DNA from 2 places in the Paenibacillus marinisediminis genome. Region 1 is predicted to be linked to the other one. Evidence: riboswitches for the same ligand, from Rfam matches in the RefSeq annotation. Region 1 holds a riboswitch; the other holds the start of a gene.
The links. Region 1 has a riboswitch for S-adenosylmethionine ahead of ACXX53_RS12490 (methionine ABC transporter ATP-binding protein). Riboswitches for the same ligand answer to the same signal wherever they lie in the genome.
Positions count from the first base shown of each region.

Region 1 (3,289 bases):
TATCTATAGGTATAAGAGGATGATGACGGTTAAGAGTTGTTTATCTGAGGAATTCTAAACCATTACATGGGATATTGGCGATGTCATATCAATGGTGAATGGAGGGCTTAGCATGCTCCGAATACTGTTCGGCGAACCGCCTCGTGTGGACGATGGTGAAATCAAGCAGGCGATGGACGCCATGGATCAATATGTACAAATGGTTCGTTCTCAGATGGTAAAGCACGGGGATCCGAAGCAAGATTGGTGCAAATATGAAGTGTGGACCGTTGGTCTCAAGACGTCACTTGATGAGCTGGAGCAGAGCGTCTATGCGTCAGAACGATTCGCGGAGCGCGTGACGAAGCAGTATCAAGAAGAGATGAATGAATCCGAGTTGGACGATTATTATCGTCATGTGTATTTCTACAAGGACGGCTTCATACGAGTTTTTTCCGTGCTGGATAAACTGGGGACGCTGCTTAATGAAGCGCTGAATCTAGAGACTGATAAGGTGAAGAGCCGCTTCTCTTTCTATACCGTAGTGCGCCAGATGCGGTCGAAGGGTGTCACACCGCAATTGACGAATCGTTTGATCGAATTGAAGGAGCAGCATAGTGATGCCCTGCAGCGTCTGCGCAAACGCCGTAATACGGAGATTCACCATATGAACACAGAGATGCAGGATGATCTGTGGCAGCGGCATCGCAGCTTGAATGAGAAGATCAAGCTGGAGAACATTAAGAACAATGTAGATGATCTGCGTGAGGGCTATCTCATGGTGTGTCACGTATTAACGGCGGTGTTTGAACAGCTCCATCATTTCAAATAAACGTATACCTCGATTCGATCTGTGTTTGTTGTAAATTATTGGCTGTTGACTTGCCTGATAGACTGCTTTATACTTTGGCAATAACTTCATAAGATCGATGTGATAATCATAATCAACTTGATCTCGTTTCTGTACAAAGAACGAATCAAGACTGATCTCATCAAGAGAGGCGGAGGGACAGGCCCGATGAAGCCCGGCAACCGATCATGCAACCCAGTAAGTTTCGCTACGGCGAATAGTTGCATGATGTCTATGGTGCTAATTCCTTCAGGATGCATAACAGCATTCTGGCAGATGAGAGAAGGGTTTATATGTGCCGCCTATTTATGTTGAACGGTATAGATATGAAGCCCCTCTTGGCATCTGCTGAGAGGGGCTTTTTGGCATTATGATGGAGAGTTTCGCCAAGAATAATGATGTTCTCTTACTGATATATCACGATGATCATGATGTAAGTTATCACGAAAGTAGAAAGGAATGTGCTAGAGCATGATACACATTAAAGAGTTGTCCAAGCGCTATCCCAGTCCTCGCAAAGGGGAAGCAGGGCTGCTGGCATTAGAACATATCGACCTCCAGATTCAGGCTGGTGAAATATACGGAATTATCGGTCATTCAGGCGCAGGCAAGAGTACCTTGCTTCGCAGTATGAATCTGCTGGAGCGTCCTACATCTGGAGAAGTTATTATTGACGGCGTTGATCTGACGAAGCTGTCGAAGCAGGAATTACAACAGCAGCGCAGCAAGATCGGCATGATCTTTCAGCATTTTAATTTACTGTCATCTGCTACGGTGTTTGACAATATTGCATTTCCAATGCGTCTCTACAAGCATTCTAAGGAAAGAGTGAACGCAAGAGTCAATGAACTCATACGCTTGGTTGGTCTGGAAGAGCACCGCGACAAGTATCCGGCTCAGCTGTCCGGTGGACAGAAGCAGCGTGTCGGAATTGCTCGCGCATTAGCGAACGATCCGAAGGTGCTCCTCTGTGATGAAGCGACATCGGCACTTGACCCGCAGACGACGCAATCCATTCTGGAGCTGCTGCTGCAGATCAATCGCGATCTCGGCATCACAATCGTACTGATCACGCATGAAATGCATGTGATTCAGACGATATGCGATAAGGTCGCCGTCATCAGCGGCGGACGCATCGTCGAAGAAGGAAGTGTAGTTGAAGTGTTCCTGAAGCCGAAGCATCAGGTTACACGCGAATTTATATTAGAAGAAAGCCATCATGACGATATTCAGCCATGGGCATCGTTCAAGAAGCTGGGAGGAGATGGCTCTGTAGTCGTGAAGATCGATTACTTGGGTGATGTCACCTATGAGCCGATATTGAACCGGGTGTTGGTGGCCGCTGGTGTTCATTTCGCTATCCTGCAGGGTACGATTTCTAAAATGAAGGATGTGCCGTATGGACAGCTTGTGGTTCGTCTCGATGGCGAGCGTACTGCAGTCGAGCAAGCTATTGCAGGCTTGAAGGAAAAAGGGCTTGAAGTGGAGGTGCTTGCATAATGCTGTTCGGCATTGATTTTACAGGATTAGATTGGAGCGAGATCGGAACTGCTACTGTTGATACGTTGCAGATGATGCTATTCTCAGTGGTATTTACATTCATTCTCGGCTTGCCGCTAGGTGTACTGCTGTTCTTAACGGGTAAATCTCAGAGTCGGTACGTTCGAATGCTATATAGCGTGCTGTCATTCATCGTAAACATTCTGCGCTCGGTACCGTTCATCATCTTGATGATCTTCATCATACCGCTTACGAAGCTTCTCGTAGGAACCTCGATCGGGGTTGAGGGGACGATTCCACCGCTCGTTATTGCAGCGGCGCCGTTCTTCTCCCGCCTAGTTGAAACGTCGCTGCGTGAAGTAGATCGCGGGGTTATCGAGGCAGCACAGGCAATGGGAGCTTCAACTTGGCAAATCGTTCGCAAAGTGCTGCTGCCAGAAGCGATGCCTGGCTTGATCGCTGGCACGACGATAACAGCTGTTACACTCGTTTCGTATACAGCTATGTCAGGTATGATCGGCGGCGGCGGATTAGGTGACTTAGCGATTCGTTACGGTTACCACCGATATGAGCCGAGTGTCATGATCGTCTCGATCATACTAATGATCGTGCTCGTTCAGGTGCTGCAGTGGATTGGCGATATACTAGTGAAACACTTTTCCCGCAAGTAATAACATTAGAAGCCAGCTTATACAGCTTTAAATATAAATAAATGACCCTATAGGAACGACACCATGAAAGAAAACTATAAAAGGGGACATCGAGAGGAGATATTCAGATGAAAAAAGGTCTTGTTGTATTGGTATTAGTAAGCTTGGTGACACTGCTTGCAGCGTGCGGCAGTAAGCCTGAGGAATCAAATGGAGCTAACGGCGCTTCAACTGGCTCTGAGACAACGAAATTGGTAGTTGGCGCATCACCGATGCCGCATGCGGATATATTGAAGCTTGTCGCGCCGAA
Region 1 covers NZ_JBTGUH010000004.1:286,517-289,805, reverse strand. Annotated here, with positions in the region: gene ACXX53_RS12495 (Cthe_2314 family HEPN domain-containing protein) at 113-811, shown strand; SAM riboswitch class I at 966-1,112, shown strand; gene ACXX53_RS12490 (methionine ABC transporter ATP-binding protein) at 1,301-2,329, shown strand; gene ACXX53_RS12485 (methionine ABC transporter permease) at 2,329-3,000, shown strand; gene ACXX53_RS12480 (MetQ/NlpA family ABC transporter substrate-binding protein) at 3,108-3,289, shown strand, end outside.

Region 2 (3,289 bases), on a different contig from region 1:
CTCTTCGAGCGGGAATAATCATATCCCGTGCTCTGCCCGAGCCCTGGATGGCGAAATGCTGTCGCTTGATAGATCGGAAAGTTGATCGCTCCCGTCTTCGGGTCTTGGATGGATCCGATCTGAGCTAGTTGACTTTCTATGCGGTAGGAGCGTTCATCTCGTTCGATCATATTAGATACCGGCTCCCTCTTTGCGAGATTTAGCCGAGCTGAGAACATACGGTGTCTCTTGATATACGTAGTAGTTCAGCCAATTCGAGAACAGCAGATTAGCATGTGCTCTCCATGTGGAATATGGTGTTTGACTTGGATCGTTATTCGGGTAGTAGTTGATCGGAATATCCATCTCCATACCCTTGGCTATATCACGATCATATTCCCATTTCAGTGTATAAGGATCATACTCGGAATGACCCGTAGCAAATATCTGCCGTCCATCCTTGCTCGCAATGAGATACACTCCTGCTTCTTCCGACTCTGACAGAATGATAAGGTCTTCTACCTTAACGATATCTTCCTTTCGAACCTCCGTGTGACGGGATTGCGGAACAAGAAAACGTTCATCAAACCCGCGTGTGAGTCGAATATTCTCGGCTGTTAGAGAATGTGGAAACACACCGAAGCATTTCTTCTCAAGCGGAACCTTAGGGACACCGTAATGATAGTAAAGGCCTGCCTGTGAAGCCCAACAGATATGGAACGTTGAAGTCACATTTTCTTTCGACCATTCCATAATGCGGCACAGTTCTTCCCAATAGGTAACTTCTTCGAAGTCCATCTGCTCGACCGGAGCTCCCGTAATAATCATGCCGTCAAACTGCTCTTGCTCAATATCCTCAAATGTCTTATAGAAGCTAATCAGATGTTCAGCAGATGTGTTCTTGGATACATGTGTCGCAGGATGGAGCAGCGTCACATCCACCTGCAGCGGCGTATTGCCGATCAAACGAAGCAATTGCGTCTCCGTCGTTTCTTTCGTCGGCATTAGATTAAGAATAACAATTCGCAGCGGCCGGATATCCTGCTTATACGCGCGGGATTCAAGCATGACGAATATGTTCTCCTGAGTCAGTATTTCTTTAGCTGGTAAAGTATCCGGAATTTTAATCGGCATGACGTTCTCCTCCTTTGGAATGTGGTCTCAAATGAGACAATCAACTTGACAGGCATGGAAAGGACTTATGATCGCAAAAAAACCTTTCTCAATTCTTGAGAAAGGTTCATGTTAATAGAATTCATGCGCCTCTCTCATCTGTCAGCCCGTATCGGGATCTCCCCCATTCGGTTCTGCAAGAATTAGCACCGCTGCTTTATAGCTTGAGCTATAAGCCGGTTGCCGGATTTCATCGGGCTTGTCCCTCCACCTGCTCTTGATAAGATTGCCGTTGCATATTTAGTTCGGTCTTCATTTGGACTTGGTAATAATTTAAAGCATGCATGAGCATCCCGTCAAGCACTAATTCACAAAAATTTGAATTACTCCATATTCTAATTAAGGAATTGGTTGGCACAATATTTTGGTTGAAAGCCATTTTCATGAGGGTTATACTATACAAGTGCTTGGCATAGTCAAGCAACTAAACTTCACTAATAGAGGTGAATTCGGATGGATGGCGACCCGAGGCCGCGCCTAGGTATGAGCAAACAACCGAAAACGACGATTCGACGAGTGTGCAGGACTTGTTCAAGACCTGACGATTGTCGTCTGCCTGCATGGGTATCATGCACAGGCTGAGTAAGTCTATCTACCTATAACCATAGGGACCGACGCTAAGCCTAGTGTATGCGCGTGTCCGATGTGTACTTACCACGTCACACCTCGAGCTAAGATTCCCCATGACAACAAGGACGGCTTCGTTTGTCATGATTCATCCTCCCTCGCATGAATTGTCATTACAATGACAACACAAGCTACCTATATTATGGTGGCGAGAAGGAGTGGTGAACATGAAGATACGTCTCGTCCACGAAGGTGTATTTACACCTGTCGAAGACATTCAACTCACATTAACCCCGCCCGAGCAAGGTTTTTATTGGATCGACGCAGATTTAGACGATCTTGTTGTGCTGCAACCGCTGTTTAACATGCATGATCTTGCCGTTGAGGACTGTCTAAGCGAAGATGAACAGCGTCCAAAGATGGAGATTTATGAAGATCACTACTTTATAGTGGTAAACAGCATTCGATTCGATGACGAAGAAATCTTCTTGCGTGCACTCAATATTTTCTTAGGCAAGCATTACTTAATTACGGTTACAAGACAAAAGATCAACGAGCTCCGCACCATCAAACCCCTCTTATGGGAACAAGAAGTAGATACGTCGGATCGTATGCTTTATATTCTTGTCGATACGGTAGTGGATAGCTACTTTACGGTTGCTGATCGCATTGAAGCGAAAATCGATAATCTTGAAGAAGTCGTGCTGGTAAACGCCAAGAAATCACATCTGAACGAAATCATTAATCTGCGAAGCGAAATTCTGTGGCTGAAGAAGGGTCTTGGACCGCAGAAGGATGTGATCTTCGTGCTATATAACAAAGATCTGCGTTTGATTGATGATGATCTGCAGAAATATTTCCGAGACATTTATGAAAATGCCGTCAAAGTGGCTGAAACATTCGAAACGTTCCGCGACCTGATGGCGAACTTACGAGAATCTTATCATTCCAGCACTGCCAATCGCGCGAATGAAATTATGCGCGTATTCACCGCAGTAACAACGATCTTCATGCCTTTGACCTTTATTACCGGATTCTACGGAATGAACTTTGATTTTATTCCATTTCTACACCAGGAAAATGGGGCTGTCTATGTTGGCATCTTTATGCTTATTCTTGGATTGACCATGTTCTTCTGGTTTCGCAAGAAGGATTGGCTCTAAACGATTAGGTATCATTCAGAGGGGCATTCCCTTCATCCTGGTTACACGCCTCGATGATAGGGAATGCCCTTTGCTTTATGCGCTTTGTTGATTGCTTGCTCGTTTGCGGCTAGTTCTCGACGATTGTCCACTTGCTGCCGAGTCCATGGTAAGACGCAGCAGACGAATGCGCTCATATCGGCGCTGCAGCTCCGAACCAGTGCCCGTCAGCGCTTCTTCGCCGTATATGCGTACGAACACTGGCTTTAAATACTCTGGACCAAGCTCAGTCAAGGCATTGCGAATCGCCAGAAGCTCCTCCTCTGGAGTATCTGCCAGTTCTATGTTTACAAATGAAAGCACGTCATAGCCTTCTTCAGCTAAGGTTTCGATGCGCATCAGCAGTTCACGACGATCCACCTCCAGCC
Region 2 covers NZ_JBTGUH010000001.1:599,394-602,682, forward strand. Annotated here, with positions in the region: gene ACXX53_RS02695 (PLP-dependent transferase) at 1-170, opposite strand, end outside; gene metA (homoserine O-acetyltransferase MetA) at 172-1,113, opposite strand; SAM riboswitch class I at 1,245-1,379, opposite strand; gene corA (magnesium/cobalt transporter CorA) at 1,947-2,882, shown strand; gene ACXX53_RS02710 (HRDC domain-containing protein) at 2,958-3,289, opposite strand, start outside.
Region 2: it holds a riboswitch for S-adenosylmethionine, as region 1 does, so the genes downstream of both, metA (homoserine O-acetyltransferase MetA) here and ACXX53_RS12490 (methionine ABC transporter ATP-binding protein) in region 1, are expected to answer to the same signal.